Regions from separate parts of the Mesorhizobium sp. WSM3864 genome, predicted to be linked through region 2. Evidence: predicted binding sites of a transcription regulator. Region 2 holds the regulator's gene; each other region holds the start of a gene.
The links. The regulator PhoB, encoded in region 2, activates phosphate uptake and scavenging genes when phosphate is short. The targets are predictions, from matches to a motif close to TGTCATNNANCTGTCAT.
Positions count from the first base shown of each region.

Region 1: the regulator PhoB is predicted to act here: its motif matches at 9,048-9,064, upstream of CK215_RS19780 (DUF1045 domain-containing protein).
Region 3: the regulator PhoB is predicted to act here: its motif matches at 3,798-3,814, upstream of CK215_RS25560 (RNA degradosome polyphosphate kinase).

Region 1 covers NZ_NSGD01000009.1:163,367-174,039, reverse strand. Annotated here, with positions in the region: gene CK215_RS19815 (nitronate monooxygenase) at 1-1,011, opposite strand, end outside; gene CK215_RS19810 (LacI family DNA-binding transcriptional regulator) at 1,077-2,192, opposite strand; gene CK215_RS19805 (sugar-binding protein) at 2,736-3,698, shown strand; gene CK215_RS19800 (sugar ABC transporter ATP-binding protein) at 3,820-5,385, shown strand; gene CK215_RS19795 (ABC transporter permease) at 5,382-6,377, shown strand; gene phnN (phosphonate metabolism protein/1,5-bisphosphokinase (PRPP-forming) PhnN) at 6,509-7,135, opposite strand; gene CK215_RS19785 (alpha-D-ribose 1-methylphosphonate 5-triphosphate diphosphatase) at 7,132-8,271, opposite strand; gene CK215_RS19780 (DUF1045 domain-containing protein) at 8,302-9,009, opposite strand; gene iolB (5-deoxy-glucuronate isomerase) at 9,159-9,971, opposite strand; gene CK215_RS19770 (hypothetical protein) at 9,986-10,198, opposite strand; gene iolE (myo-inosose-2 dehydratase) at 10,262-10,673, opposite strand, start outside.
Region 2 covers NZ_NSGD01000004.1:334,014-344,686, forward strand. Annotated here, with positions in the region: gene CK215_RS12010 (response regulator) at 1-2,531, shown strand, start outside; gene pstS (phosphate ABC transporter substrate-binding protein PstS) at 3,050-4,108, shown strand; gene pstC (phosphate ABC transporter permease subunit PstC) at 4,173-5,159, shown strand; gene pstA (phosphate ABC transporter permease PstA) at 5,163-6,014, shown strand; gene pstB (phosphate ABC transporter ATP-binding protein PstB) at 6,011-6,814, shown strand; gene phoU (phosphate signaling complex protein PhoU) at 6,835-7,539, shown strand; gene phoB (phosphate regulon transcriptional regulator PhoB) at 7,559-8,248, shown strand; gene CK215_RS12045 (ROK family transcriptional regulator) at 8,565-9,800, opposite strand; gene xylF (D-xylose ABC transporter substrate-binding protein) at 10,149-10,673, shown strand, end outside.
Region 3 covers NZ_NSGD01000018.1:52,472-63,144, reverse strand. Annotated here, with positions in the region: gene ppx (exopolyphosphatase) at 1-1,445, opposite strand, end outside; gene CK215_RS25560 (RNA degradosome polyphosphate kinase) at 1,442-3,637, opposite strand; gene CK215_RS25555 (zinc-finger domain-containing protein) at 3,878-4,123, shown strand; gene CK215_RS25550 (FAD-dependent monooxygenase) at 4,151-5,386, shown strand; gene CK215_RS25540 (TIGR02117 family protein) at 5,629-6,297, opposite strand; gene CK215_RS25535 (amino acid ABC transporter ATP-binding protein) at 6,557-7,360, opposite strand; gene CK215_RS25530 (amino acid ABC transporter permease) at 7,376-8,533, opposite strand; gene CK215_RS25525 (amino acid ABC transporter permease) at 8,538-9,725, opposite strand; gene CK215_RS25520 (amino acid ABC transporter substrate-binding protein) at 9,788-10,673, opposite strand, start outside.

The sequences.
Region 1 (10,673 bases), on a different contig from region 2:
TTCGCCGGCAGGAAGCTCCCGGTTCAAGGCGGCCGCCTGCCCATAGAGATGAAAGGCGAAATCTCCTTTTGCACCGGCCTCGCCGAGCGGAGCGCTGAGCGCAACCATTTGCGGGAAGTCGGGGAGGTGCGCCCGGTTCACCTCCATCTCCAAGGCGAAGCGGGTGCGTCTCGCCCGCGCCGCGCGGCCGGTGAAGGCATCGGTGACCATGGTGTCCATGTCCGTGGCGGCGCGGATCAGGGCTCGGCGCGGTCCGTCCGTGCCGGCCTCGTCGCAAGACAGGAAGCCGGTGCCGATCTGCACGCCGCTGGCACCAAGCGCGAAGGCGGCCGCTATGCCGCGGCCGTCGGCGATGCCTCCGGCGGCAATGACCGGCAGCTTGACGGCATCCACGACCTGGGGAACCAGCGCCAACGTTCCCACGCCGTCACCGGGACGGTTGGGAGCGTGCGATCCCCGGTGGCCGCCTGCCTCCCAGCCCTGAGCTATGACCGCGTCGGCTCCGCCGTCGGCGAGTTGGCGCGCTTCGGCGACATTCGTCGCGGTGCTGATAACCACGATCCCGGCCTCCTTCAACTTGGCGACCGCGGCCGCGTCCGGAATGCCGAAATGGAAGCTGACGACCGGTGGCCGGATCTCGAGCAGCAATTCAAGCTTTTCATCGTCAAAACCCGGTCCGATCGGCGGAAGCCTCCGCGAGGGTTCGTCGAGCGACAGCTCCTTGTAGTAGGGCCGCAACCTGTCGATGACCTGGGTCAGTACGGCGTCGCTGGTGTCTGGTCTGGGAAAAACAAAGAAATTGAGGTTGAAGGGACGCTCGGTCGAGGCGCGCAGCTGGCGCGCAGCGGTGCGCAAGCCGTCCGGCAGCATCGATGCGCAGCCGAGCGATCCCAGCCCGCCGGCATTGCTCACCGCGGCGGCGAGTTCCGGAGTCGCCGCGCCGGCCATCGGAGCCTGGATGATCGGATGTTCGATCTTTAGGAGATCGCATAAACGACAGTTCGGCCACACGAGCGTTTTTCCTGTGTCGGGAAAGGAACACGCGCAGTCCATCATAGGCCCGGATCAGGGCGGGGTCACCGGAATTGTGCGAGGCACGCTCCCACGCTTTCCCGCTCCACCAGCGGGCATTCAAGCTTGGTGATGGGATAGCGGCCGCGGCCTAGCGTTGGCGGCGTCTCCAATTGCTCGATCGCCCATTGGCCCATTGCCAGATGCGGAAGAATCGATGTGGTCAGCGGCGGGAAGAGGTGACGGGCGATCTCCTCGTCGTCATAGCCGATCACGGAAATGTCCCCGGGGATATGCAGGCCCGCCTCCTTCAGCGCCTCGTAACAGCCGATCGCCGTGCGGTCGTTCTGGCAGAAGATGGCGGTCGGGCGGTCCTTCAGCGCAAGCAGCTTCACCGTCGCGGCATAACCGGCGCTGGCCGACCAGTCGCCCTCCACCACCAGGTCCGGATCGAAGGGGATGTCGGCGGTGGCCAAAGCGCGGCGATAGCCCTTCAGCCGATCCTGCGCCGCCTGCATCCAGGGCTCGCCGGTGATGGTTGCGATGCGGCGGTGGCCGCGGCTGATCAGATGCCGGGTGGAGCTCTGGCCGCCGGCGATCTCGGAAGGCACCACGGCCGGGAAGGCATAATCGGCGGTGTAGCAGTTGAGCAGGATGACCGGAATGTCGACGCTGTAGAGGAACTCGGGCGCGGTGATCTCGCGGGTGAAGATGGTCATGTAGATCAGCGCCGAGAGGCCGCGCCGGGTGAGCGCCTGGATGGCACGCGGCTCCATGACGGCGTCACCCATGGTCTGCGCCACCAAGAGCACGTTGCCGGCATTCCAGGAGGCCTGCCGCGCGCCCTCGATGGCCACAACCGCCTCGGGGCTGGTGGCGAGCTGATCGACGGCAAAGCCGATGACGCCATCCAGTCCTTCGAAGGGCGTGACGGGCGGACGCAAAGCTGAAAAGACCGGCGGCGAATAGCCCAGCGCTCTAGCTGCCTCGATCACACGGTCGCGCGTCTGCTGCGACAGCCTGATGCCCGGCGAATTGTTGAGCACGAAAGAGACCGTCGCCTGCGAACAGCCGGCGGCCCTCGCTATATCGGTCATGGTGACCCGGCCCTTGGGCTTGGCCGAGGCCTTGCGGCGTCTGGACGTTTCCCGTGGATCGCGCAGTTGCGTCGGTTCGCTCATGGTCTTTTCCCAAACCTGCCGGGCTGTTCCGCAAAGCCCGCCACCGAGCGGGTATGCTTATAACTATTATCACTAAAAAGAGCGTTGGCACCAGCCACGGCACGCGGCGACAAAATGGCCAAAAAGGTCAGCAAAGCTGTCATTTTTCCCGAGTTTTGCCGACCCGACCAGCGCAAATCCTGCTTCCGCCGGCGCCCACCGCGGCACCCGGTTCGCCGTGGCTGGGGCGCCGGTCCGATCCCGCGACTAATACTATTTACTAATATCGGTAAGCGATCTACTGTCAACGCGTCGCCGGGCGAGCTGCGGCGACGGCATCTGGGAGGAGCGCAGGTTCGCTGCCCGGCAATTTGCCGGAAGAGGGCTGCCCTCATCCTCACGAAAATGTCAGACAAATCGGACTATTTACGAACGTCAAATCTGTGTCTAGTGTTTCGGTCGCGGCTGGATCGGCCCCGGACTTAGGTGCCAGACCCTTGAGGAGGAGGGCGTCCAGGCCGCAGCCGAGACAGCAGCGATGAGTTTCAAAAGGGAGGTTGAAGCATGAAATCCATGATACGCAACGCGTCCGTCGCCGCGGCGGCCTTGGCTATTGGCCTGACGGCCAGCGCAGCCGTGCGCGCCGACGACAAGCCGACGCTGGCCTTCGTCGTCAACGGCGCGTCAGACTTCTGGAAGGCGGCGGAAGCCGGCGTGAAGAAGGCGCAGGGCGAACTGCCCGACTACAATCTCGAGCTGAAATATCCCGAGCAGTCGTCGGTCGCCATCCAGCAGCGCCTGATGGACGACCTGGTGACGGCCGGCGTGAAGGGCATCATGGTGTCGGCAGTCGACCCGAAGACCTCGACCGACGGGCTGAACAAGATCGCGTCCGAGACCGCTCTGTTCACCACCGATAGCGACGCCCCGCAGACCAAGCGCGTCGCCTATATCGGCTCGTCCAACGTCGATGCCGGCAAGCAGGCGGCCGAGATCGCCAAGAAGGCGATGCCGAACGGCGGCAAGTGCCTGGGCTTCGTCGGCCTGCTCGGCGCCGACAATGCCAAGGAGCGCATCGAGGGCATGAAGGAGGGGCTTGCCGGCAGCAAGATCGAGCTGGTGGACGTGCGCGGCGACGACATCGACCAGGCGCGGGCCAAGAAGAATGTCGAGGACGCGCTGGTCGCCAGCCCCGACATCACCTGCATGGTGGGCTTCTACTCCTACAATACGCCGCGCATCTATGAGGCGCTGCGCGACGCCGGCAAGCTCGGCCAGATCACCGTCGTCGGCTTCGACGACGATCCGATCACGCTGGGCGGCGTCAAGGAAGGCACGGTTGCCGCGACCGTGGTGCAGCAGCCCTTCGAATGGGCCTATCAGGGCATGAAGCTGATGGCCGCCTACCTCAAGGGCGACAAGTCGGGCATTCCGGCCAACGGCTTGATCATCGTGCCGACCAAGATCATCGGCAAGGACGATGTCGACGCCTATGCCGCCAACCTGAAGGCGATGGCCGGCAAGTAATCGATGCACAGTTGCGCCGGCTCAAGCTTCGCCTTGAGCCGGCGTCCGTATTGACGGGCCGCATGCGGCCCGTCAGTCTGCAGCCCACCGGCTGCCGATAAGCGCGATGAACAATGGCGTGATGAATTATTCCGACCCATCCATCGTCCAATCCGCTCCGTTCCTGAGCCTCGAGGCCGTGCGCAAGACCTATCCCGGCGTCGTGGCACTGGGCGGCTTCTCGATGGAGGTCAGGCCGGGCGAGGTGATCGGGCTGGTCGGCGAGAACGGCGCCGGCAAATCGACATTGATGAAGATCCTCGGCGGCGTGACGCGGCCGGACAGCGGCACCGTCACCGTCGACGGCGTCGCGCATGACGGCTTGACCGTGGAAGCCAGCATCGGCTCCGGCATCGCCTTCGTGCATCAGGAACTCAACCTGTTCGAAAACCTCGACGTCGCCGCCAACATCTTCTTCGGCCGCGAGCCGCTGAAGGCCGGGCCGCTGAGGCTGGTCGACCGCGCCAAGCTGCGCGAGATGGTGGCGCCGCTCCTGAAACGCGTCGGCGCCAATTTCTCGGCCGACGCGCCGGTTGCCTCCCTGTCGCTGGCGCAGCAGCAGATGGTCGAGATCGCCAAGGCGCTGTCGATCAAGGCGCGGCTGGTGATCCTCGACGAGCCGACCTCCAGCCTGCCGATCGCCGAGACCGAAAAGCTGCTCGACGTGATCAAGGGGCTGCGGGCGGAAGGCATCAGCGTCATCTTCATCTCGCACCGCCTGCACGAGGTCGAGCGCGTCGCCGACCGCGTCGTGGTGCTGCGCGACGGCATGCTGGCCGGCACGCTGCCGAAGAGCGACATCAATCACGACCAGATGGTCAAGCTGATGATCGGGCGCATGCTTAAGCACCGCGAGAAAGCAGCGGAGGCGGGGCGCGCGCCGGGCGGCGTCGCGCTCTCGGCAACAGCGGTGCGCACCAGCGCCTATCCCGATCACCCGGTCGACCTGGAGCTTCGGCGCGGCGAAATCCTCGGGCTTGCCGGCCTGGTCGGCTCCGGCCGCACGGAGCTCGCGCGCGTCCTGTTCGGCATCGACGAGCGGCTCGGCGGCAGTGTCGCGCTGGACGGCAAGGCGCTCAATGTCGGATCGGCCGCCGATGCGGTGGCGAGCGGCATCTTCCTGGTGCCCGAAGACCGCAAGCTGACCGGCATCCTGCTCGATCTCTCGATCGCGCAGAACATTTCGCTGCCCAATCTGCCGGCGCATGCGAAGCGCTCGCTGGTGTCGACCAGCGCGGAGCTCGCCACCGCCGAGAAGCAGAAGAAGGATCTCGGCATCAAGGCGCCGTCGGTCCTGACCCGCACCGGCACGCTGTCCGGCGGCAACCAGCAGAAGGTGGTTCTGGCCAAATGGCTGGCGATGAACCCCAAGGTGATGATCCTCGACGAGCCGACGCGCGGCATCGATATCGGTGCCAAGGCCGAGATCTACGCGCTGATGCGGGCGCTGGCCGATGCCGGCGTCGCGGTGCTGATGATCTCCAGCGACATGGAGGAGGTGATCGGCGTCTCGGACCGCATCGCGGTCATGCATGAGGGGCAGATCTCCGGCATCCTCGACCGGGACGATTTCAGCCAAGAGAACGTGCTGTTGCTGGCGGTGGGCAAGAAGCCGAAGCTGGCGCAAGCCGCGGGAGGAGCGCAATGAGCAAGAAAGACCTCGGCCTGCTGGTCCTGATCCTGGTGGTCGGCGCGGTGGTCACGGCTATAAATCCGCGCTTCCTGTCGACGATCAATCTCGCCAACACCTCCAACCTGGTCGCGCTGTTCGGCATCCTGTCGATCGGCCAGGCCTTCGTCATCATCACCGGCGGCATCGAGCTTTCGGTCGGTTCGCTGATCGCGCTGCTCGGCACGCTGTTCATCGACTTCATCGCCGTGCGCGAGATGGACTGGCCGTTGGCCTTCGTGCTGATCATCGTGCTCGGCGCCATCATCGGCTTCATGCATGGCTGGCTGATCACGCGGCTCAAGATGCAGCCTTTCGTGGTGACGCTTTGCGGCCTGCTGATCTACCGCGGCGTCGCCCGTTTCTACACCGCCGACGGCACGGCGGGCTTCGCTTTCGGCCAGAATTTCCCGGATCTCGAATTCCTGACCGCCGGCCGCTCCGGCGGGTTGCCGAATTCCTTCATCGCGCTGATCGTGATCGCCATCGTCATGTGGGTGGTGCTGCACCGCTCGGTGTTCGGGCGCTATCTCTATGCCATCGGCAAGAATGAGGAAGCGGCGAAGTATTCGGGCATTCGCACCGGGCGCGTGGTGATCGCGGCATACGTGATCTGCGGTGTGCTGACGGCGCTGTCGGCGATCTACTTCGCCATGTACACGCGCTCGATCTCGCCGGCGAGTCACGGCCAGTTCTATGAGCTCTACGCCATCGCCGCGGCGGTGCTTGGCGGCTTCTCGCTGCGCGGCGGCGAGGGCTCGCTGGTAGGCGTCATCCTCGGCACCGTGCTGCTGCAGGAACTGCAAAACCTCGTCAATCTGCTCGGCATCCCGTCCTCCCTGAACTTCGCGGTGATGGGCGGCGTCATCCTGATCGGCGTGCTGGTCGACCAGCAGTGGGGCGTGTTCCGCGCCCGGCGCCGGATGATGGAGGCGTCGCGCCGGAATGTCGCCGGCGCGCCGGCGGAGTAGCTTCCCTCGTCCGATCTCGGCAGGCAGCGGCGCAAATTTCAACTTCGCGTGCTGCACACATTTTTTGGACGTTGGCGCCGACATCAACAAGTCTCGGCTCAACCTCCCACTCGCGAGCCGGCATCACTCCGTCAGATCATGTCCGAAAGGTCCGAGAACGCCATCGCCTTGCGCAGCACGTCGGCGAAGCGCTCGCCGGCGATCTCTCTGGCGCCGCTGTTGTCGATGGAGGTGACGTCCGGTCCGGAAAGCGTCACGCTGGTGCTGCGCGCCAGACGCGCCAGCACTTCGCCGCGCGATTCACGGCCGCGCGCCGCCAGCCGCTCGGCGAGGATCTCCGGCGCCGCGGTGATCTCGACCACCGCCAGGTTGGCATAGCGCTCACGCAGCGCCGGGATGACGGCACGGGAGACGTTGGCCACCGCGACATGACCATTGGCGATCGCCCAATCGACATCGGCCGGCAGGCCATAGCGCAGGCCATGCGCGTCCCAGCAGATGGCGAAGGCGCCGTCCGCTTCCGCCTCGGCGAAGGCGGCGTCGGCCAGCGTATCGTGGTCCTCGCTGGCGGAGTCGCTCGGACGGGTGATGACGCGGCGGACGAACTCCAGCCGCGTCTCGCCGGCAAAATGCGCCCTGGCGTAGCCGATCACCGTGTCCTTGCCGGCGCCGCTCGGCCCGACCACCGCGACGAAGACGCCGTTGCGGATCGCAAGGGTCTCGGTGAGCTCGCGTTCGATCAGCGCAGAAACCATCATGCGACGCGCCTGCCCTGACGCCAGACGTTGCGCACGACCGGCACATGCTGGTCGACGCGCACGCGCACGAGGTCGGCGCGCCGGCCGGGCTCGATGACACCGCGATCGCTAAGGCCGACCGCTTCCGCCGGGTTCTTCGAGACCATGGCGACCGCCTGCGGCAGCGAAATGCCTTCCACGACATCGCCGAGGAAGAAGGCGGACTGAATCAGGCTGAAGGGGATATAGTCGGACGACAGGATGTCGAGCAAACCGTCGCCGGCAAGCGAGCGCGCCGACACATTGCCCGAATGCGAGGAGCCGCGCATGACGTTGGGCGCGCCCATCAGCACTCCGAGGCCTGCCGCCTTCGAGGCCCTCGCCGCCTCCTCGGTGGTCGGGAATTCGGCAACGCGCACGCCCTGCTCCACCGCCTCGTCGACATGGCCGGCTGTCGCATCGTCGTGGCTGGCAAGCACGATGCCGCGCTCGCGGCAGGCGGCGGAAATGAAGACGCGGTTCGGCCCGGAATTCTTGGCCGATTCCGCCATACGCTTCTCGCAGAATTTCTGGAAGTCGCGGTCGGTGAGCTTCAGCTTGCGCTGGTAATAATAGGCGTAGGTCTCAAGATCGACGAACTGGCGCTGGCCCGGCGCGTGGTCCATCAGCGAGGCGAGCTTCACCCTGTCGTCGGTCTCGAAATTGGCGAAGGCCTCGAGGCAGTCCGGCGCCGAGACCTCGCAGCGCAGATGGATGAAGTGGTCGGCCCTGAGCCGATCCCGGCGCACGCTGTCCTCGATCGCGTCGGCGAGCTTGCGCACGTCGTCGGACTTCAGGTCGGCATCCTCGTCCATGCCGACACGCAAGGCGTCGAGCACCGTGGTGATGCCGGCGGTCGCCACCTGCGCATCGTGGGCGAGCACGGCGGCGATCGGGTTCCAGCGCACTTTCGGACGCGGCGCGTAATGGCCTTCGAGGTGATCGGTGTGCAGCTCGACGAGACCCGGGATGATGTAGTCGCCGCCCATGTCCTCGCCGGTGCGGGCCGCACCCGGCTCGATCGCGGCGATCAGCCCATCGCGCAGCAGCAGCGAGCCCGCGACGATCTCGTCGGGCAGCACGATGCGGGCATTGTTCAAAACGGTCTCGGCGGTCATTTCAGCAGTCCTATCTCAGGCGGGCGGACATCAGGCGGTTTTTCTGGCCGGGCCGCGTCCAAGCACGTGGTGCGAGAGCACCATGAAGGGCGCGCCCGGTTCGGTTTCGACGAACAGCGTCAGCGCATCCACCGGCACCGGACGCTGCAGCACGTCCGCGAACAGGCTGTCGATTGCAGCGCGAAGGCGCGGGCTTTCCTGTGGCCCGACCCGTCCGGAGAGCGTCATGTGGAAGCGGAACGTCTCGAAGACGTAGGGATAACCCCACTGGCAGAGGTTGCGAAACTCATCCGGCTTCAGCGAGTCTGGGCTGCGGCGCTCGATCTCGGCCTCGGTCAGCGGCGCGCGGAAGCGGTCGAAAGCGCGCACGACCGCGCCGGCGAAACTGTTGAGCGGCTCGAAAGGACTTTCCGGCACCAGCGCGAAGAAGCCGTCGATCTGGCCGACGACCAGACGCGGGATGACGACTGGTGGCGTGGCCTCGGCGAAATCGTCGAGCGCCGCCCGCAGCGAGGCTTCCGTTTCGCTCGGCGCCAGCCGGAACGGCGCCTTCAGCGTCGCGTGGAAGCCATAGCGCCGTGCCGAGGCGGTGTGGAAGGCAACTTCCGCCGCCGACAGGTCACCCACACCCTCGACCGGCCGCGTCGGCGCGCCGAACGGGTAGCGCCCCAGCCAGTTGGCGGCGATCCGCGCCAGCGGCTCATCCTGCCTCGGGGTAAAGTAAATGGCATAGCGCATCGAAAATCCTCGTCAGACCGCTGCCATAGGTGATTTCCATGACGGATTGACGAAGCTTTCATGGGTTTTCGAAGGCAACCCAGGCTCCGGCGGTCCTTAGCCGACGATTTTCCCGAACTGGACCAACAGGTTGAGGGCTATGAAAAATCTCACGCCTTCATCAGCCACTCATGCTCGGCGGCGTTGTGGAATTTCCACGTCCGCTTCGGGCCGGCCATGACGTTGAGATAATAGAGATCATAGCCGTGGCAGGCCGCACACGGGTGGTAGCCCTTCGGCACCAGCACGACATCGCCGTCCTCGATCGCCATCGCCTCGTCCAGATCGCGCACGCCATTTCTGTCGGCGTCGGTGTAGACGCGCTGGAAGGCGAAACCCTGCGGCGGGTCGAGGCGGTGGTAGTAGGTCTCCTCAAGATAGGACTCGGCCGGCAGATTGTCCTGGTCGTGTTTGTGCGGCGGATAGCTGGAGGTATGGCCGCCGGGCGTGATGACCTCGACCACCAGCAGCGAGTCGGCCGGCTTGCCCTCGGGCAGGATGTTGGTGACGTAACGGGTATTGGTGCCCTTGCCGCGCACTTCCTGACCGAGATCGTCGGGCGCAATGACGCGGGCGGGCAGGCCGCCGCCAAGACCGGGCGCCGAGCAGACGGCAAGCTCCAGTTCGGTGTCGGCGGTCACCGACCAGTCGGAGCCTTGCGGCACATAGACCGACCAGGGTTTGCCCTTGAAGGGCGACATGCGCTTGCCGAGCAGGCCGAGATCCTTGCCGCCGGCCGCAGCCTTGCCCTTGCCGGTGACGAACACCAGGCAGACCTCGCGCTCGCCCGTCTCGCCGGCGGCCGTCTCGCCCGGCCGCAACCGGTGGAGATCGAAACCCACGTAAGTCCAGCCCGCGCTTTGCGGGGTGACGTGGGCGACGTGGCCGTGGCCCTTGTCGGCCTTGACGAGCAGTTTCGACATTTTTGTCTCCTGGGTCATTCCTTCGGCTCGGCCGGAGGCTTGGGCTCCTCGGCCGGCTTGTAGAGGTAGAAGAACTGCCACACCGCGTAACCGGCGAAGCCGAGCGCGATTACCCCCCAGAACGGCGTGCCGGAGGCGAATTCGATCACCGACCAGATTAGGCAGACGGCGACGACGGCAATGCGCCGCCACAGCGGTCGGAAGAAGGGGTGCTCATAGTCTTTCATCGCGCCAATCCGGGACTTGTCCAAACGCATCAGATAGACCGAGCGGCCGGACGAATCCACCGTTTACGCCGGGAAGCCCTGCGTCTCGACCGTATAGCCGGCGGCCGTCATCACCCGCATCAGCTCCTTATGGCCGACCTCAGCCATCCTCAGCGGCGGGTTCTTTTTCGGATCCTGCTCGGCCTCGACCACGAACCAGCCTTCATAGCCGTAGTCGGCGAAGCGCTGGACGATCGCGCCGAAATCGAGCGAGCCGTCGCCGGGCACGGTGAAGGCGCCGAGCGCGACGGCATCGAGGAAGGACTGTTTCGTGCGGTCGAGCCCGTCGATCACGTTCATGCGCACGTCCTTCACATGGACGTGGTTGATGCGCTTGTGGTGGTTGTCGATGGCGCGCAACACATCGCCGCCGGCGAAGGCGAGGTGGCCGGCATCGAGCAGCAGCGGGATGCCCTCGCCGGAATGATGCATGAAG
Region 2 (10,673 bases):
ACGACGGCACGTTCATAGGGGTGCGCGTCGACATTTCCGACATCAAGGCCCGCGAGAAGGCGCTGCGCGACTCGATGCGGCAGATCGACCTTTACCGGCATGTCATGGACGAATTGCCGGTGGCGGCGTTCATCAAGGCCGAGGATCTTACAATCGAGTTCGTCAACAAGGCCTGGTGCGCGCTGACCGGCGTTGCCAAGGAAGACGTCATCGGCAAGACGGACCGGCAGCTTTTCGGCGCCGAGGACGCCGAAAGCTACAGCCATGACGATGCCGAGGTCATCGCGACCGGCAAGGGGCGCGAAGTCGAGGAGCCTGTCAGCCATCGCGACGGCACGGTGCGGCAGCTGATGACGCGCAAGAGCCGCCTCGTCGCGACCGACGGATCGGTGCATCTGGTCGGTTCCAGCACCGACATCACCGAGGTCAAGGCGCGCGAGCGGGCGCTCAAGGAAAGCATGAGCGAGAACGAGGTGTTCCGCAACCTGATCGACAACGTGCCGGTGTCGATCTACGCGAAGCGTTCGGATCTAAGGCAATTCTACGTCAACAAGGGCTGGTGCGATCTCACCGGCTTCAGCAAGGAAGAGGCGATCGGCAAGACCGACGTCGAGATCTTCGGCGCGGACGGCGAAGCTTTCGTCGCCGGCGACCTGGCGGTGCTGCGCACCGGCGAGACGCAGGAGATCGAAGAACAGGTGACGCTGCCGGACGGCAGCGTGCGTCACCAGTTCGCGCGCAAGGGCGCGATGATCGCGTCCGACGGTTCGCTCTATCTGATCGGGTCGACCACGGACATTACGGAACTGAAACAGCGCGAGGCCGAGCTCAGCGAGGCGCGCCGGCGTGCCGTGCTTGCCGACCGCGCCAAGTCGGAGTTCCTCGCCAATATGAGCCACGAGATCCGTACGCCGATGAACGGCGTGCTCGGCATGGCCGAGTTGCTCGCAAAGTCGGACCTCGACCCAAAGCAGAGGACGTTCACCGACATCATCGTCAAATCGGGCAACGCGTTGCTCACCATCATCAACGACATCCTCGACTTCTCCAAGATCGACGCCGGCCAGCTCGTGCTCGACCCGGCGCCCTTCAACCTTGCCGAGGCGATCGAGGATGTGGCGACGCTGGTGTCGACCCGCGCCAAGGAAAAGGACCTCGAGCTCATCGTTCGCGTCCAGCCCGGGCTCGACGGGCAGTTCGTCGGCGACGTCGGCCGGATCCGACAGATCGTCACCAACCTGCTCGGCAATGCGGTGAAGTTCACCGACAAGGGCCATGTGCTGGTCGAGGTGACCGGCGAGCGCGTTCCGTCGGGGACGAAGCTCGCCATCTCGGTCACCGATACCGGCATCGGCATTCCCGAAGACAAGCTGAAGCTGGTGTTCGAGAAATTCAGCCAGGTCGACACCTCCTCGACAAGACGGCACGAGGGCACCGGGCTCGGCCTTGCCATCACCTCGCGGCTGGTCGAGCTGATGGGCGGCGAGATCGGCGTCGACAGCGCCGAGAGCAAGGGCTCGACCTTCTGGTTCACCGTCACGCTGCCGCGGGCCGAGCGAGGCGGCCAGCGGATCATGCCGGTCGACGTGACCGGCGCGCGCGTGCTGATCGTCGACGACAATGCCGTCAACCGCGCGATCCTCAGCGAGCAGATGGCTTCGTGGACCTTCGATTCCTGCGCGGCCGAAAGCGGCGCCGAGGGACTGAAGGTGCTGATTGCGGCTGCCGCCTACGGCGTGCCTGTCGACTGCGTCGTGCTCGACTACCAGATGCCGGGCATGACCGGCGCCGAAATGGCGCGCATCGTGCGCAACACCGCCGGCCTCGCGCACACGCCGATCATCATGCTGACCTCGGTCGACCAGTCGCTCGCCAGCGCCGCCTACCGCGATCTCGGCATCGATGCGCAGCTGATCAAGCCGGCGCGTTCCTCGATCTTGCTGGAGACGCTGGTCGCCACCATCCAGCGTCATCGCCACAGCACGGCGGCCATCCATCCGGCCTTGACCGGCGGCGTCGAGACCGGGGCCGGCGCGCCGCAGGCGTCCACGGCGCAGGCGACGGCGGCGGATCGCGTCCTGCTGCAGCCGCCGCCGGCGCGTGCCCGTCCACGCCTGGCCGGCGCGGAGCGCGGGCTCGACATTCTCGTCGCCGAGGACAACGAGGTGAACCAGATGGTGTTCACGCAAATCCTGGGCGAGACCGGATACCAGTTCGAAATCGTCGGCAACGGCCGCAAGGCGCTGGACGCGTTCGGCAGGCTTACCCCGCGCATGATCCTGATGGATGTGTCGATGCCCGAGATGAGCGGCCTGGAGGCGACCGCGGCCATCCGCCGGCTCGAAACCGAGATGGGCACGCATGTGCCAATCGTCGGCGTCACCGCGCATGCGTTGAAGGGTGACCGCGAGCGCTGCCTGGAAGCCGGCATGGATGATTACCTGCCGAAGCCGATCAGCCCGAAGGCGCTGCTCGAGAAGCTTGAAAGATGGCTCGGGTCGGACGCGGAAGTCCGCCGCAGCGCCGGATAACAGCCTTTCTGCGCGGCCGTTCACGGCGTCGTCGACGAGGTCCGTCGGCGGTCGTCCAACGCAGACATATGGTGTGATCGCACCATACAAAACGAAGGCCAGGTCAGGACAATGGCTGCTGTCGATTCCGCCCTTCGGTTACGGGCGGGAGCAGCGACCGCCGGCCAAGGAACAGCGTCGACTCTACCCCAACGGACCTGTTTTCGGCGATGGCCATGCCATGATCCGCTCTGGCGCACAGGCAACGCGCTCTCGTCCGGATTTTATTTCCCGGCGGCCGGAGATCCGGCCGCCGGGATAATTTTTGATTCAAAAGTCGGACAAGCTGCTGATTCCCGCGGCAAACTTCGGCTCGGTCCGCAAATGGCGGCCGCAGGCCCCCCCAGGCATCGTGTTCAGGCGTTACCGGGCTGACACGAAACTGTCATGCGACTGTAATAATCGAAGTCTATTGCGCTCACCAGGCGCCGATAGACAAGGGTTGCCGAAAGACCATATTCCGAACAGGAGCAGGCCACATGAGACATTTCATCCGCTCGGCGGCCGTTGCGATTGCAATGGCTGCGGCATCCACGCTTTCCCTCTCCGCCGCTATGGCGGCCGACATCTCCGGTGCCGGCGCTACCTTCCCCTATCCGATCTATGCCAAGTGGGCCGACGCCTACAAGAAGGAGACCGGCATCGGTCTCAACTATCAGTCGATCGGCTCCGGCGGCGGCATCAAGCAGATCAAGGCCAAGACCGTGACCTTCGGCGCCTCGGACGCGCCGCTCAAGGGCGAGGATCTCAAGTCGACCGGGCTCGCGCAGTTCCCGATGGTGATGGGCGGCATCGTTCCGGTCGTCAACCTCGAAGGTGTCAAGCCGGGCGAACTGGTGCTCGACGGCCCGACGCTGGCCGACATCTTCGTCGGCAAGATCACCAACTGGAACGACGAGGCGATCAAGAAGCTCAACCCCGACGTCAAGCTGCCCGACCAGGCGATCGCGGTCGTGCACCGTTCGGACGGCTCGGGCACCACGTTCAACTTCAGCTACTATCTGGCCGAAGTCAGCGCCGACTGGAAGTCGAAGGTCGGCGTCAATACCGCGCTCGAGTGGCCGGTGGGCATCGGCGCCAAGGGCAACGAAGGCGTCGCCAACAACGTCGCGCAGACCGGTGGCGCGATCGGCTATGTCGAGTATGCCTATGCCAAGCAGAACAAGCTCACCTATACCGACCTGATCAATAAGGACGGCAAGAAGGTAGAGCCGACCGCTGCCGCGTTCTCGGCCGCTGCAGCCAATGCCGACTGGAGCTCCAAGCCTGGCTACGGCGTCATTCTGGCCAACCAGGCTGGTGCTGAAAGCTGGCCGATGACCTCCGCGACCTGGATCCTCGTCTACCAGAAGCCCGACGATGCTGCGGCCACCACCGAAGCGCTCAAGTTCTTCGCCTGGTCCTACGCCAAGGGCGACGACATGGCCGCCGAGCTGGACTATGTTCCGATGCCCGACGCGGTCGTGAAGAGCGTCGAGGAAATGTGGAGCAAGGACATCGTCGACAGCAACGGCAAGCCGCTCTACTCCGGCATGTAATTCCTACGGAATAAGGAGGGCGCCTCCAGCGCCCTCCTGTCTCTTTCGAAATGCGAGGGGCGAAATGACAGCCGTTTCCGAAGCCGTGACATCGTCCGCCATACGGACCAGGGAAGCGACGGTGCGCCGCTTCGCCCTGACCGACACGATCTTCCGAACGGTCACGCGTCTCTCCGCCATACTCGTGCTGGTTCTTCTGGGCGGCGTCGCGGTCTCGCTGATCGCCGGCTCGTGGGAGGCGCTGTCGAAGTTCGGCTTCTCCTTCCTGACCACTGAATCCTGGAATCCGGTGACCGAGAATTTCGGCGCGCTCGCGCCCATCTACGGCACCGTCGTCACCTCAGCCATCGCCATCCTCATTGCCGTGCCGATCGGCATCGGCATCGCCGTCTTCCTGACCGAGCTCTGCCCGCGCCCGCTCAGGCGCCCGATCGGCATCGCGGTCGAGCTGCTCGCCGGCATTCCCTCGATCATCTACGGCATCTGGGGCCTGTTCGTCTTCGCGCCATTCCTGCAGACGACGGTACAGCCGTTCATCATCAATCTTTTCCACGGCATACCGGGTCTCGCCAGCCTGTTTGCCGGTCCGCCCTACGGCATCGGCCTGCTGACGTCGTCGCTGATCCTGGCCATCATGGTGCTGCCCTTCATCACCTCGATCACCAAGGACGTGTTCGACACGGTGCCAGCGGTGCTGAAGGAATCGGCCTACGGCATCGGCTGCACGACCTGGGAAGTGACCCGGCGTGTGGTCATCCCCTATACGCGGGTCGGCATCATGGGCGGCGTCATGCTCGGTCTTGGCCGCGCGCTCGGCGAGACGATGGCCGTCACCTTCGTCATCGGCAACGCGCACCGCATCAGCGCCTCGCTGTTTGCGCCCGGCACGACGATCTCGGCGACCATCGCCAACGAATTCACCGAAGCCGACGGCGAGCTTTACACGTCCTCACTGGTGGCGCTCGGACTGATCCTGTTCATCATCACCTTCATCATCCTCGCGCTCGCACGCTACATGCTGTTGCGCATCGATAGCCGCACGGGAGCCTGACCGATGTCGACAGTCGCATCGCTCCACCGAAGCCGCAAGCGCAAGAACGCCGTGATGATGGCGCTCTGCACCATAGCGGCGGGCATTGGCCTCGTCTGGCTGGCGCTGATCCTCGGCGCCCTTCTCTATAAGGGACTCTCGGGGCTCTCGCTTTCGGTGTTCACGCAAATGACACCGCCGCCCGGCGACGCCGGCGGCCTGCTCAACGCCATCTACGGCAGCATCGTGATGACCGTCATCGGCATCGTCGTCGGCACGCCGATCGGCGTGCTCGCCGGAACCTATATGGCCGAGTACGGGCGCTTCTCGCGCCTCACCACGGTGGTGCGCTTCATCAACGACATCCTGTTGTCGGCGCCGTCGATCATCGTCGGCCTGTTCGTCTACGAGCTGATGGTGCGGCCGATGGGTCATTTCTCGGCGATCGCCGGCGCGGTGGCGCTGTCGATCCTGGTGATCCCCGTGGTAGTGCGCACCACCGAGGACATGCTGAACCTTGTGCCCAACGCGCTGCGCGAGGCTGGCACCGCCATCGGCGCGCCGCGCTGGGTGGTGATCCGCTCGGTCGCCTATCGCGCCGCATTGTCCGGCATCGTCACCGGCATATTGCTGGCGATCGCCCGCATTTCGGGCGAGACGGCGCCGCTGCTCTTCACAGCGCTCAACAACCAGTTCTGGTCGAGCAATCTCAACGCGCCGATGGCCAGCCTGCCGGTGACCATCTTCCAGTTTGCGCTGAGCCCTTATGAGGAATGGCAGCAACTGGCCTGGACGGGCGCACTGATAATCACCCTGACGGTTCTCGGGCTGAGCATCTTCGCCCGCAGCCTTACCGGACGCAGAGAGGACAGATGAAACCGATGTTGTCCACCGACCTGAACGTAGCCGAGACGACCGCCGAGAAGGCCAAGATCGAAGTCAAGAACCTCAACTTCTACTATGGCCAGTCGAAGGCGCTGAAGGACATCAACCTGTCGCTGCCCGAGCGCAGCGTCACCGCCTTCATCGGACCTTCGGGCTGCGGAAAGTCGACGCTGCTGCGCGTGCTCAACCGCATCTACGAGCTCTACCCGAAGCAGAGCGCCGAAGGCCAGGTGCTGCTCGACGGCAAGAACATCCTCGACCGCTCGCAGGACCTCAACCTGCTCAGGACCAAGATCGGCATGGTGTTCCAGAAGCCGACGCCGTTCCCGATGTCGATCTACGAGAACATCGCCTTCGGCGTCAGGCTGTATGAGAAGATAAGCAAGGCCGAGATGGACAATCGCGTCGAACAGGCGCTGAAGCGCGCCGCGCTGTGGAACGAGGTCAAGGACAAGCTCAACGCCAGCGGCCAGAGCCTTTCGGGCGGCCAGCAGCAGCGGCTCTGCATCGCCCGCACGGTGGCGGTGAAGCCGGAGGTCATCCTGCTGGACGAGCCGGCATCGGCGCTCGATCCGCTCTCGACCGCCAAGATCGAGGAGCTGATCGACGAGCTGCAGGCCGACTACACGATCGTGATCGTCACCCACAACATGCAGCAGGCGGCGCGCGTCTCGCGGCAGACGGCGTTCATGTATCTCGGCGAGCTGATCGAATTCGACCGGACCGAAAAGATTTTCACCTCGCCCCGCGAGAAGCGCACGCAGGACTACATCACCGGCCGCTTCGGCTGAGTTCATACGAGGACATAACCATGGCCCATACGGTCGCTTCCTTCGACGAGGATCTGAGGCAGATCAGCCAGCTCATCCGCGACATGGGCGATCTTGCCGGCTCGATGGTCGGCGCGTCGACCAAGGCTCTGCTGAATTCCGACAACGCGCTGGCGCAGCGCGTGGTCTCCGACGATGCCATCATGGACGCGCGCCAGCGCGAGCTCGACGATCGCGCCATCACGCTGATCGCCAAACGCCAGCCGATGGCCGACGACCTGCGCAGCGTCGTTGGCGCCATCCGGATGGCCGGCGATCTCGAGCGCATCGGCGACCTTGCCAAGAACATCGCTAAGCGCGTCGGCTCGGTCGGCATCAGCGCCGCGCCGCGCGACCTTTCGCACTCCATCGATTCGATGGCGCAGCTGGTGCTGATCCAAGTGCAGGGCGTGATCGAGGAATACACGGCCGGCGACGCCACGGCGCTCGCCAAGCTCCGCAACGACGACGAGCGCATCGACGTCAAATACACCTCCGTCTTCCGCGAGCTCCTGACCTACATGATGGAGGATCCGCGCAACATCACGGCTTGCACGCATCTGTTGTTCTGCGCCAAGAATCTGGAGCGCATAGGCGACCACGTCACCAACATCGCCGAGAACGCCTACTATGTGCTGACCGGCACGCAATTGCCTGCGAATCGTCCTAAGCAGGACGAGACGGCGATGTCGGCGCCGGCGGCCTGACAGCGAAGGTGCCTGCTAAATGATCGCGCCACGCATCATGGTGGTGGAGGACGAGGAACCGCTGGGGGTGCTGCTCCGCTACAACCTCGAATCCGAGGGCTATCAGGTCGAGGTGGTGACGCGCGGCGACGAGGCCGAGATCCGCCTGCAGGAGAATGTGCCCGACCTTCTGGTGCTCGACTGGATGGTGCCGGCGGTGTCCGGCATCGAGCTTTGCCGGCGCCTCAGGATGCGGCCCGAGACCGAACGCCTGCCGATCATCATGCTGACCGCGCGCGGCGAGGAAAGCGACAGGGTGCGCGGCCTCTCGACCGGCGCCGACGACTATCTGGTCAAGCCGTTCTCGACGCCGGAATTCATGGCCAGGGTCAAGGCGCTGCTGCGCCGCGCCAAGCCGGAGGTGCTGTCCAGCGTGCTCAAGGTCGGCGACATCGTGCTCGATCGCGAATCGCATCGCGTCTACCGCAAGAAGAGCGAGATCCGGCTCGGCCCGACCGAGTTCAGGCTGCTGGAATTCATGATGCGGCATCCCGGCCGGGTGTTCTCGCGCAGCCAGCTGCTCGACAATGTCTGGGGCGAGACGATCTATATCGACGAGCGCACCGTGGACGTGCATGTCGGACGCCTGCGCAAGGCGGTCAACAACGGCCGGATGCCCGATGTGATCCGCACCATTCGCGGGGCGGGCTACGCGATCAGGGAAGACTAGATCCAGGGCACCGAAGGTCTGACGGGTTCTATCTGCGCTGGCGGGTTATCGAGACGCTGGTGCTTCGCCGTCCACGGGCGGAGCACGAAGCGTCGCGACGCGGCGCAGACCCGACGATCCACGCGACTTCCACGCGCCGCGGCGGTGCAGAAATTCTGCTCCGCTCATCCGACGATTGAGGTAATGGCATGGATTCCAGGGTCTCCGCGACGGAGCTTCGCTCCTGCTCCGCCCTGGAATGACGAAGCTGCGGGGCCTTCGCTAATCTCCGGCGTCTGCAGGACCCACAGAAGCCAACGATCGCTATCGAAGCTGCTCAGGCCACGTTCTTGCCCGCTCTTGCCTGCACGCCCGGGGCGAAAATCTCCTGGTCGACGAAGGTCAGCGCGCGCATGGCGCAGCCCTCGCGGATCAGCGGCAATTCGTTCGGCTCAGTATCGAAGGAGATCGAATTTGAATGCTGGCCACCGGCAGTCTGGCCGATCGCCTCGCGCAGCGCCGGCTCGATCAGGTCGAAGGCGGCGGCGCTGACGCCGACCATGGCGACCGGCGCTGGGTCGATCAGCGCGAACAGGCTGCCGAGGCCGAAGCCCAGCGCCTCCCCGGCCCGGCGATAGGCCTCGCGCTCCGGGCCATCCGTCTCGCGCGCCTTGGCCGCGAGCGCCCGCATGTCGGCGTCGCCGACATCGACCGGCTCGGCGTTCTCGCTCATCTTCATGGCGCTGCGCCAGATGGCGTAGTTGCCGGCATAGGCTTCGACGCAGCCGCGGCGTCCGCAACGGCAAAGCGCGCCGCCCGGACGATGGATCATGTGGCCGAACTCGCCGCCGGAAGAATGCGTGCCGGTGAACAGCTCGCCCTTCAGCACCAGGCCCATGCCGATGCCGTGCGAGAGCAGGATGGCGATGAAATTGTCGCGATAGCGGTCGGGATCGCGCCACTGCAGCGCCACCGCCATCATGTTACAGTCGTTTTCCATGGTGGCCGGAATGCCGAATTCCTTTTCCAGGATGTCGGCGAAGGGAATGTCGGTCAGCGGCGTGATCGGCGACCATAGCATGGCGCGGGCATGGGAATCGGTGATGCCCTGGATGCCCATGGCGATGCGGGCGACGCTGCCGACGTCGAGGTCCGGATCGTCCAGCCGGCGCCGCACGATCGCCAAGCATTCGCCGATCAGCTCGTCGCGCGGCATGGTGAGCGTATCGAGGCGGCGCTGCTCCTCGGCGATGACCTGGCCCGCATAATCGATAACGGCGACCGAGAGGAAATTGAGCGACAGCACCACCGTTACCACCGCTGCCGCCTCAGGCTTGAGCGCGAGGCCCACCTGTGGCCGGCCGCGCTTCAGAGACGCGGTCTCGCTCGGCTTGCTCTCGGCCAGGATGCCTTCCTGGATCAGGTCGGAAGAGATCGCCGAAATGGTCGAATGGCTGAGCCCGGTGGTCGCGGCGATTTCCGTGCGCGACGGCTGGCCGGCCCGGCGCAAGGCCGAGAGCACCATGGCGCGGTTGCGCCGGCGCAGATCGTCGTGGCGGATTCCGACCGACATTTTTTCTCCTCCCAGTCAGCGCGGCCTCTCGATCATGCACAGGACCCGGCGACGCGCCAGATCGATTCACCCGGACGCCGGCACCCGAACCGTCCGGGTTTTTACAAGTTTCGGTGGACGCGGGCTGCGCCTCCTCCGAACTGTTCCCCGATAGTGGCAGAAGCGGTCGGCACTGTCATTATTTATTACGGGTCTCGAAAAAAAGTACGCGACACGTCAAAAACCGTCAGAATTGCAGTTGACAGCGCCCTAGCCTTGGATCAGTATTTTTTCGAGGCTCGAAAAAAAGCCTTTGCATGGTCTTCGGGCCAATCTGGGTCGCGCCGCGAGGGGCGCAGGGAGGATATCATGAAGAGATTCGCAGCCGCCATGCTGGCGGGCGTCGCCATGTCGTTGACGTTGGCGTCGGTCGCCGAGGCGAAGGACAAGGTGATCGGCGTTTCGTGGTCCAATTTCCAGGAAGAGCGCTGGAAGACCGACGAAGCGGCGATGAAGAAGGCGATCGAGGCCGCGGGCGACAAGTATATATCCGCCGACGCACAGTCCAATCCAGGCAAGCAGCTGACCGACGTCGAAAGCCTGATCTCGCAGGGCGCCAATGCGCTGATCATCCTGGCGCAGGACGCCTCGGCGATCGGACCGGCGGTGCAGAAGGCACTCGACGAAGGCATTCCGGTCGTCGGCTACGACCGCCTGATCGAGAACAAGGACGTGTTCTATCTGACCTTCGACAACAAGGAAGTCGGCCGCATGCAGGCCCGCGAGGTGTTCAAGGCCAAGCCCGAGGGCAATTACGTCTTCATCAAGGGCTCGGGCGCCGACCCGAACGCCGATTTCCTGTTCTCCGGCTCGATGGAAGTGCTGAAAGAAGCC
Region 3 (10,673 bases), on a different contig from region 2:
CGTTCGCCATAGAGGTCGGCAAGCGACGCCGGCAGCACCAGCGCAAGCGCACCGTTGCCGCGGCTTTCCCATTTCAGCCGCGGCATGACCCCGGGCATCGCCGCCGTCAGCAGGTAGACGACGCGCATCATCGCCGCCAGCGCGCGGGCGCGCTCGAGCATGCGCGGCGGCGCCAGGGTCTTGATCTCGGGCGCGATCGCATCGTTGAAGATGCCGTCATGGCGATAGGCGTTGGTCAGGGCCAGATAGGCGCGGCCAGGATGGTCGACGCCGATAAAGGACGCATGCGCGATGATGTTGAGCGACTGCCGGCCGCGATATTCGGGATGCGCCCGCCAGCCGATATCGGCAAGTAGGCAGGCGGCGTGGCGGTAGCGCGCCTCATCCACCGTCTCGTCGATGCCGAAGGCCTTGAAAGCCTTGTCCGTCCATTCGACGAGGTCATGCGCGTGATGGACCGAGCGCGAGCGCAGCAGCGCCAGTTCCTCCGCCGCGGAGATCAGCGGATCGGCCTTCTGCTCGGCGGCGTCGAGCAGCGAATAGAGGAAGCCTTCGCGCACGCCCTGCGCCGAGACGACGACCTTCGAGGGCTCCATTGCCGCCATGATTTCCTGCAGCACGACCGCACCGTAAGGCAGCAGCGAGCGGCGGTTCTTGGAGACGCCTTCGATGCCCTTGACCTTTTCGACCTCGCCCTTGGCCACCTGCCTAAGGAAGTTCAGGGCGCTGTCGGCGGCGATCTCGTAATGATGCATGACGCCGAGCGGGTAGTTGGTCATCTCCATATGGAGCCGGGCGAGGTTTCGCCAGGTTCCGCCGACGGCGTAGAACACCCTGCCCTGCCCACCCTTCAAAAGCTTCGCCCGCGCCAGTTCCTGGCGCGCGATCTTCTGCGCCTGGACGAGAGAGTTCTTCGCCATGTCCTGCAGGCGCAGGCCGCCGAGCGGCAGCGTGATACCGTCGCCGATCGCCTCACCATTGATGTCGACGAGTTCCAGGCTGCCGCCGCCAAGGTCGCCGGCGATGCCGTTGGCCGGATAGAAGCCGGAAATGATGCCAAGCGCCGAATAATGCGCTTCCTGGCGGCCGGAGAGCACTCGGATCTCGGTCTTCAGCACATCCTCGGCGCGGTGGATGAAGTCCGGGCCGTTGACCGCCTCGCGCGCGGCCGCAGTCGCCAGCACATAGATGTGCTCGGCGCCGGCTTGATCCGAAAGCGCGCGAAAACGGCGGAACTCCTCCATCGAGCGCGTCACCGCCTCGGGATCGAGCTTGCCCGTCGAAACGATGCCGCGGCCGAGGCCGGCCAGCATCTTTTCGTTGAACAGCATCGTCGGCGAGCGCGCCAGCCCTTCATAGACGACGAGGCGGATCGAGTTCGATCCGATGTCGATGATCGACAGCGGCCGCCGGTCCTGGAGCCGGCCCTGGGAGACTGAAATCACGCGGCGGCGTTCTTCTTGCGGCGCTTAAACTGGGCAATGCGCCTGGGCGCATGCGATTTCAGCGCGTCACCCCGTCCGGAAAGACTCGGATTGGTCATGAAATATTCCTGCGCGTTGAACGGTTCCTCGCCCTCCTCGAGCGCAGCGCGCCGGGAGGTGCCATCAGCCAATACGTCGAAACTTTGCTGATTGTCCATGATGTTGCCGAGCATGATCTGGCCAAGCACCTGTTCATGCACAGTCGGATTGGTGATCGGCACCAGGGTCTCGACGCGGCGGTCGAGATTGCGCGGCATGATATCGGCCGAGGAGATGTAGACGATCGCTTCGTCGGACGGCAGACCGTGGCCGTTGCCGAAGCAGTAGATGCGGCTGTGCTCGAGGAAGCGGCCGACAATCGACTTCACCCTGATGTTCTCGGAAAGACCCGGCACCTGCGGCCTCAGGCAGCAGATGCCGCGCACGACGAGATCGATCTCGACGCCGGCGCGGCTGGCGTCATAGAGAGCGTCGATGACGGTCGGATCGACGAGCGCGTTCATCTTCATCCAGATACGGGCCGGCCTGCCCTCGAGCGCATGGGCGATCTCCTCGGCGATGTGCCTGAGGATGCGGTCGCGCAGCGTGAACGGCGACACCGCAAGACGCATCTCCTCGGCAGGCTCGGCGTAGCCGGTGATGAAGTTGAAGATCTGCGCGACATCGCGCGCGATCGTCGGGTCGGTGGTGAAGAAGGACAGGTCGGTGTAGATGCGGGCGGTGACCGGATGGTAGTTGCCGGTGCCGAGATGCACGTAGTTGCGCAGCCGGCCGTCCTCGCGGCGGACCACCAGCGACATCTTGGCGTGGGTCTTCAACTCCAGGAAGCCGAACACGACCTGGACGCCGGCGCGCTCGAGGTCGCGCGCCCAGCGGATATTGGCCTCTTCATCGAAGCGCGCCTTGAGCTCGACGAGCGCCGTCACCGACTTGCCGGCCTCCGCCGCGTCGATCAACGCCCGCACGATCGGGCTGTCGTTCGAGGTGCGGTAGAGCGTCTGCTTGATGGCGACGACTTCCGGATCGGCCGCCGCCTGGCGCAGGAACTGCACCACGACGTCGAAGGATTCGTAGGGGTGGTGGACGATGATGTCCTTCTCGCGGATCGCGGCCAGGCAGTCGCCGCCATGCTCGCGGATGCGCTCGGGAAAGCGCGGGTTGTAGGGCGTGAATTTGAGGTCGTCGCGCGGAATGGCGACGATCTCGGAGATCTGGTTGAGCGCCAGCGGCCCGGTGAGCACGCTGATGCGGCTCGACGACACTCCGAGCTCGCCGGCGACGAAGTCGCGCAACTCGGCCGGCATCAGCGTGTCGAATTCGATGCGGATGACGGAGCCGCGGCGGCGGCGCTTCAGCGCCGTCTCGAACAGGCGAACGAGGTCTTCCGATTCCTCCTCCACCTCGATATCGCTGTCGCGAATGATGCGGAACGTGCCCGAGCCCTTGACCTCGTATCCAGGGAAGAGCTTGCCGATATAGAGGCCGACCGCTTCTTCCAGCGGGATGAAGCGGACATGATGCTTGCGGTCGGGCAGACGGATGAAACGCCGTAGCGCCACCGGCAAGCGCAAGAGCGCGCTCATCTCTTCGCCGTTCTTGCGGTGGCGCAGCTGCAGCGCCATCGAGAAACCGAGATTGGGGATGAACGGGAACGGGTGCGCCGGGTCGATCGACAGCGGCGTCAGCACCGGGAAGACCTGATCCTGGAAATGCTCCTCCAGCCACGCCTTCTCGTCCTTGGTCAGGCCATCGCGGGGGATGCTTTCGATGCCTTCCTTGTTGAGCAGCTCCATCAGGGCCGACAGGCTCTTCTGCTGGTCTTCCTGCAGGCGCTCGACCTCGCGCAGCAATTGCTCCAACTGCTGCTCAGGCGTGCGGCCGTCCGGGCTCTTCAACGCGATGCCCTCGCGCACCTGACCGGCGAGGCCGGCGACGCGCACCATGAAGAACTCGTCGAGATTTGCGGCCGAGATCGACAGGAAGCGAACGCGCTCGAGCAGCGGGTGATGCTCGTTCAGCGATTCCTCGAGCACCCGGCGGTTGAACTGCAGCCAGGAAAACTCGCGGTTGACGAAACGATCTGGATTGCCGCCGTCCGGGCTCGCCGCCTCGACGGTGATGAACTCGCTCTGCACCGGCTTCAGTTCGTTCATGGTTCCTGCTCTTGCCCACAACGTCGTTCTTTGAGCGCCATACGCCGCCGGACGCGCTATGCACGCTCTAACACGCTTTTATGACGCATGATGTCACGGAATCGCTTCGTTTCCGGGCTCATGCGCTTAACCGGCTCAACTTATCCTGTGCCAGCCTTTTGCGACAGTTTCATTTCATCGATCTTGCAAACCGGCCGGTTATGATCCAGATGCAAACGGGCCGAACTGAAGGAGACGACGATGGCAGGCGGTACCATTCCCCATTTCCAGAACGATGCGGGCCATCCGGCAATCGATATCGGCGTCAAGGAATTCATGTGCACCGGCGCCAATCCGCCTTTCGACCATCCGCATGTATTCCTCGACATGGGCGACGACAATGAGAAGGTCTGCCCGTACTGCTCGACGCTCTATCGCTATTCGCCGAAGCTGAAGGCGACGGAAACCGAGCCTGCCGGCTGCCTCTATATCGACAAGGCTGCCTGATCTCAGATCATGGGTGACCGCTAGACCATGGATGAGGCGCGGTCCCGGCAGGTCGTCATCGCCGGGGCCGGTATCGCCGGACTGACGGCAGCTCTTGCCTTTGCCGAACACGGCCATGCCGTCACAGTGCTGGAACAGGCCGGCCAGCTCGAAGCGGTGGGCGCCGGCATCCAGCTTTCCCCCAACGGAACCCGTATCCTCAGCCGGCTCGGTGCGCTCGACCGGTTGCGGCTGAACGCGATCCGCCCGGAAGCGGTGGTGCTGAAGGACGCCGCCAACTTGCGGGAACTGGCGCGCGTGCCGCTCGGCCAGACCGGCGAAGAGCGCTGGGGCGCGCCCTATCTGGTGGCGCACCGCGCCGACCTGCAGGCCGCGCTGGCGGCGCGCATGGCAGAGCATCCCGAGATCCAACTCGTCACCGGCGCGCGGGTGACGGACGTCGCTGTTCAGCCGCAAAACATCGCCGTCACCGCCGAAACGGATGGCGGCAGCATCGAGGCCGCCGGCGGCCTGCTGATCGGCGCCGACGGCGTCTGGTCGTCGGTTCGCACGGTGCTTGTGGGTCGAGAGCCGGCTTTCGGGAAGAACCGCTTCTCGGGCGAGCTGGCCTGGCGCGCAACGATTGCAGCGACAAGCGCCGCCGGCCAGGCTTTTGCGGCGATCGCCGCCGGCGACTGCATCACCGCCTTCCTCCATGCCGGTTTCCATATGGTCGCCTATCCGGTGAGCAAAGGCAGCGACTTCAACCTCGCCGCTTTCACCAAGGGCGAGCGCATCGCCGAAGGCTGGTCCGGCCATGCCGATCCCGCCATTCTCGCCAGCGCCATGCGCGGCACGTCGCCCGCGCTGGCAAGGCTTGTCGCGCTTGCCGGGCCATGGACGGCGTTTCCGATCCACACCGTCGAGCAGACGCGCTGGACGATGCCGCAGGGCGTAGCCCTGATCGGAGACGCGGCGCACGCCATGACCCCGTTCGCGGCGCAGGGCGCGGCGATGGCGATCGAGGATGCCGCGACGCTCGCCGATCTGGTCGCCGACTTCGCCGGCGATCCGCGGCAGAACCTCTCCACATGGGAAAATCGCAGGCGCCCGCGCATCGAGAAGGTGCTCAGACGCGGCGCGCTCAACCGCATGGCCTGGCACGCATGGGGCCCGGTTGCGATCGCGCGCAATTTCGTGCTGGCGACGCGCCCGGCGGAGAAACTCGCGGCTGATCTCGACTGGCTCTATGGATGGGAAGAGCGGAAGGTGGTGCGGCGGTAGGGGCCTACCGGGCGGCCGACAAAATTGGATTGGCCGGCGGGACAGCGCCCCCCTCTGTCCTGCCGGACATCTCCCCCACTTGGGGCGAGATCAGCTGTCACCGCTGCCTTCGCCAATGGTCAACGTTGCAGGATAAGAGCCGGCGCTCCAACTGCCAATCTCCCCCCTCGTGGGGGAGATGTCCGGCAGGACAGAGGGGGGCGCGAAGGAACGCGATACTTGCCAATTCGCGGAGCGCCACCTCAATCATACAACCTCAACGACCACCCTAGCGACACCGGCAACGGATTCCACCAGCCGGTGCGCAAGCCGGCGGTGCGCAGTGCCGCCGCCGTCCAGGTGTTGCAGCCGATCAGCGCGTTGAAATTGCCATTGGCCTCGTAGAAGCGATCGAAGCTGGAATAGCCAGCATTGTCGATACCCATCGGCCCGTTCGACCCCTGTTGGAAACTCGCCTGAATGTAATCAAGCAGCGCGGAGAAATGCGCCTCGTCGATGTCGAAGCCGGCGACATTGGGATGCGGCTCTTCAATTGCGCCGGCGACGTCGACATGCATGACCGAGGCATCGAGCGTCAGCGCCTTCAAGACAGGCGCGGCCTTCAGTTCGGACCAGTTTGGCGTCTCCAGATAGAAGGCGCGGCCGCCCCAGCCGAAGACGAAATAGCGCGCGGCCGGCGCATCGGCAGGCTGGCCGGCCTCGACGAGAAAACGGAAGCGCCGGCGTACATCATCATCCAGCGGTATCGCAATGTCGGTATGGATCGCGTTCTTCAGAACCAGTATGTGCCGGGTGCTCTCGCCTGCGGCTCTCGCTGCCGGCCAGAGCGGGTGCGGCACCAATGTTCCGATCGCCGCGGCTAGAGGCGCCGCCGCCACTAATGTCGCAAGGTATCGCAGGAATTTTCGCATCAGGCGCGGTAGGTCCGTCGCATTTGCCGCCGCGAGACTGGCCGAAGCCGTTCGTGACTTCGTCATCCTCGGGCTTGACCCGAGGATCCATGCCGTGACCTTTGCCGTAGGGCGCAACGGCGCAGAATTCTGAACCGCAGCGAAGCCCCGATGTCACGGCATGGATTCTAGGGTCTGCGCCGCGTCGCTTCGCTCCTTGCTCCGCCCTAGAATGACGAAGCGGAGAGGCGCTTCGAGCACCCTGTTACCGGCCGCCGCTTCAGTGCAGGATCTGCGACAGGAACAGTTTCGTGCGCTCATGGCGCGGATTATCGAAGAACTCGGCCGGCGTGTTCTGCTCGACGATCTGGCCCTGATCCATGAAGATCACCCGGTTGGCGACCTTGCGGGCAAAGCCCATCTCGTGGGTGACGCACAGCATGGTCATGCCTTCTTCGGCAAGGCCAACCATCGTCTCCAGCACTTCCTTGATCATTTCCGGGTCGAGCGCCGAGGTCGGCTCGTCGAACAGCATGATGCGCGGGTTCATGCAGAGCGAGCGGGCGATCGCCACGCGCTGCTGCTGGCCGCCGGAGAGCTGTCCAGGATATTTGTTGGCCTGCTCCGGGATCTTGACGCGCTTCAGGAAATGCATGGCGATTTCCTCGGCCTGCTTCTTTGGCGTCTTGCGCACCCAGATTGGCGCCAGCGTGCAGTTCTCCAGGATTGTCAGATGCGGGAACAGGTTGAAGTGCTGGAACACCATGCCGACCTCGCGGCGCACCTCGTCGATCTTCTTCAGATCGTTGGTGAGTTCCTTGCCGTCGACGATGATCTTGCCCTTCTGGTGCTCTTCCAGGCGGTTGATGCAGCGGATCATGGTCGACTTGCCGGAGCCGGACGGACCGCAGATGACGATGCGCTCGCCACGCATCACCTTGAGGTTGATGTCCTTCAGCACATGGAACTCGCCATACCATTTGTGCATGCCGACGATGTCGATGGCGACATCTGTCGTCGAGATGTGCATCTTCTTGGCGTCGACCTTGAGGTCTTCCGCGCTGACGGCGTTTTCGGTGGCCATGGCCAATTCCCCTTTTTATCGTTTGTAGCCGGTGTCCAGCCGGCGCTCGGTGTACATTGAATAGCGCGACATGCCGAAGCAGAACAGCCAGAACACGAAGGCGGCGAAGATCAGGCCGGACTTCGGGGTCTGCGGCGTCGCCCAGTTGGGATCGGAGAAATTCTGCTTCACCACGCCGAGCAGGTCGAACATCGAGATGATGAGCACCAGGCTGGTATCCTTGAACATGCCGATGAAGGTGTTGACGATGCCGGGAATGACCAGCTTCAGCGCCTGCGGCAGCACGATCAAGCCCATCTTCTGCCAATAGCCGAGGCCGAGCGAATCGGCGCCCTCATACTGGCCCTTCGGGATCGCCTGGAGGCCGCCGCGCACCACTTCCGCCATATAGGCGGCGGCAAACAGCGACACGCCGATCAGCGCCCTGAGGTACTTGTCGAAGGTAACGCCCTCGGGAAGGAAAAGCGGCAGCATGACGCTCGCGAAGAACAGCACGGTGATCAGCGGAATGCCGCGCACCGTCTCGATGAAGACGACGCAAAGCCATTTGACGATCGGCATCTGGGAGCGACGGCCGAGCGCCAGAGCGATGCCCAGGGGCAGCGACACGGCCATACCAACGAAGGAGAGGCTGAGCGTCACCAGCAGCCCACCCCAGCGCGAGGTCTCGACATGCGGCAGGCCGAACACGCCGCCGACCAAAAGGAAGTGGGCGACGACCGGCAGCACGAGGAAGAGCAGGATGGCGTTCAGCCCCTTGCGCGGCACGCGCGGGATCAGCATAGGCACCAGCAACACCACGAACAGGATGGCGACCAGGATAGGCCGCCAGCGTTCTTCGATGTGATAGGTGCCGAACATGAACTGGCCGAACTTGGCGTTGACGAAAGCCCAGCAGGCGCCGGTCCAGCCGTCGGGCTGGATGCCGCCTTGCGAGACGGTGGCGCAGACCGTGCGGTCCGGCCCGGTCCACACTGCGTTTATAAAGGCCCAGTTGATGACCTGCGGCAGGATCCAGGCGACTATGGCGATGCCGAGGATGGTCAGGATAGTGTCGCCAACCGAGGCGGTCAGGTTCTTGCGCACCCAGGCATAGGCGCCGCGCTCGCCAGGAGGCGCCGGCTGCGCCAGCGTCATCTCGGTGCGCACCCAGGACATGTCGTGTTCCTGCATGGCTCTACCTCTCCACCAGCGCCATTCTGGCGTTGACCACGTTCATCACTGCAGAGGTGACGAGGCTCAGCACCAGATAGGCGATCATCATGAGGAACACGCCCTCGACCGCTTGGCCGGTCTGGTTGAGCACCGTGCCGGCGGTGGCGGTGAGATCGGGGTAGCCGATGGCGATCGCCAGCGAAGAGTTCTTGGTGAGGTTCAGATACTGGCTGGTAAGCGGCGGGATGACGATGCGCATCGCCTGCGGGATCACCACCAGGCGCAGGATCGGCCCGGAGCGTAGGCCGAGTGCAGCCGCCGCTTCGCTCTGGCCTTTGCTGACGCCCTTGATGCCGGCGCGCACGATCTCGGCGATGAAGGCGGCCGTGTAGAAGGAAAGCGCCAGCAGGAGCGACAGGAACTCAGGCTTGATCTGAAATCCGCCTGTCAGATTGAAGGTCGACTGCTTCGGGAAGTCAAAGGTAAGCGGCATGCCGGCGAGCAGGAAGGCGAGCACGGGCAGGCCGACGATCAGGGCGACCGAGGTCCAGAACACCGGAAATTGCTGGCCGGTGGCCATCTGCCGCTGGCGCGCCCGGTGCGCGACAAACCACGCCATGGCGAGCGCCACGACGAAAGCGACCAGAACCAGCCAGGAGCCGTCGCCCCAGACACCGCGCGGAAAATAGAAGCCGCGCTGGTTGAGGAAGGAGCCGAACGGCAGGTGATAGCTCTCGCGCGGCGGCGGCAGCACCGCGAGCACGCCCGAATACCAGAAGAAGATGACCAGCAGCGGCGGGATATTGCGGAAGATCTCGACATAGACCGTGCAGATCTTACGGATCAGCCAATTTTGCGATAGCCGGCCGATGCCAATGATGAAGCCGACTATGGTGGCGAGGACGATGCCGGCGGCGGCAACGATGATTGTGTTGAGCAAGCCGACGATGAGCGCACGGCCATAGGTTGCGTCCGACGTATAGGCAATCGGCGTGTCGGAGATATCGAAACCGGCCCTGTTCCTGAGGAACTGGAAGCCTGAAGCGATATGAAGGCGCTGGAGGTTCTCGATGACGTTGTTGACGATCCACCAGATCGAAACGAACAGAAGAATTACGACCAGCGTCTGAAAGAACAGGGCGCGTATTTTCGGGTCATTGATGAAGGAGCCGCGACCCGGCTCCTGCCGAAGGATTTCCTGCGAAGCCATAGACGATCCCCTGAAAAGAGAAACCGGGAGGCAGACGACCTGCCTCCCGGATCACATTTCAATCAGCGAACCGGCGGACCATATTGCAGGCCGCCCTTCGTCCACAGAGCGTTGATGCCGCGCGCGATCTTGAGCGGGCTGCCCGAGCCGACATTGCGCTCAAACATTTCGCCGTAGTTGCCGACCGCCTTGATGATGTTGACAACCCAGTCGTTGGAGAGGCCGAGATCGGCGCCGTATTTGCCATCGGGCTCAGTGCCGAGGAGGCGCTGGATGTTCGGATCGGTCGACGACTTCATCTCCTCGACATTGGCCTGCGTGATGCCGGCTTCCTCGGCGTTGAGCAGCGCGAAATACGTCCACCGCGCGATATGGGCCCATTGATCGTCGCCCTGGCGCACGGCCGGGCCGAGCGGTTCCTTGGAGATGATCTCGGGCAGCACGACGTGGTCGGCGGGCGAGGAGAGCGTCAGGCGGATGCCGTAGAGGCCGGACTGGTCGGTGGTGTAGGCGTCGCAGCGACCGGAATCATAGGCGGCGTTGACCTCTTCCAGCTTCTCGAACACGACGGGGTTGTACTCCATCTTGTTCTTCTTGAAGTAGTCGGCGAGGTTGAGCTCCGTGGTGGTGCCGCTCTGCACGCAGACCGCGGCGCCCGAAAGCTGCAGCGCGGAGTTCACGCCCGGCAGCTTCTTGGCGTTGATCATGAAGCCTTGGCCGTCATAGTAGGTGACGCCGACAAAATCGAGGCCAAGCGCGCTGTCGCGGTTGCTCGTCCAGGTGGTGTTGCGCGACAGGATGTCGATCTCGCCCGACTGCAGGGCGGTGAAACGCTCCTTGGCGCTGAGCGGCGTGAACTTGACCTTGGAGCCGTCACCGAAGACGGCGGCCGCGACGGCGCGGCAGAAATCCGCATCGATGCCCTTCCAGTCGCCCTTGTCGTCCGGC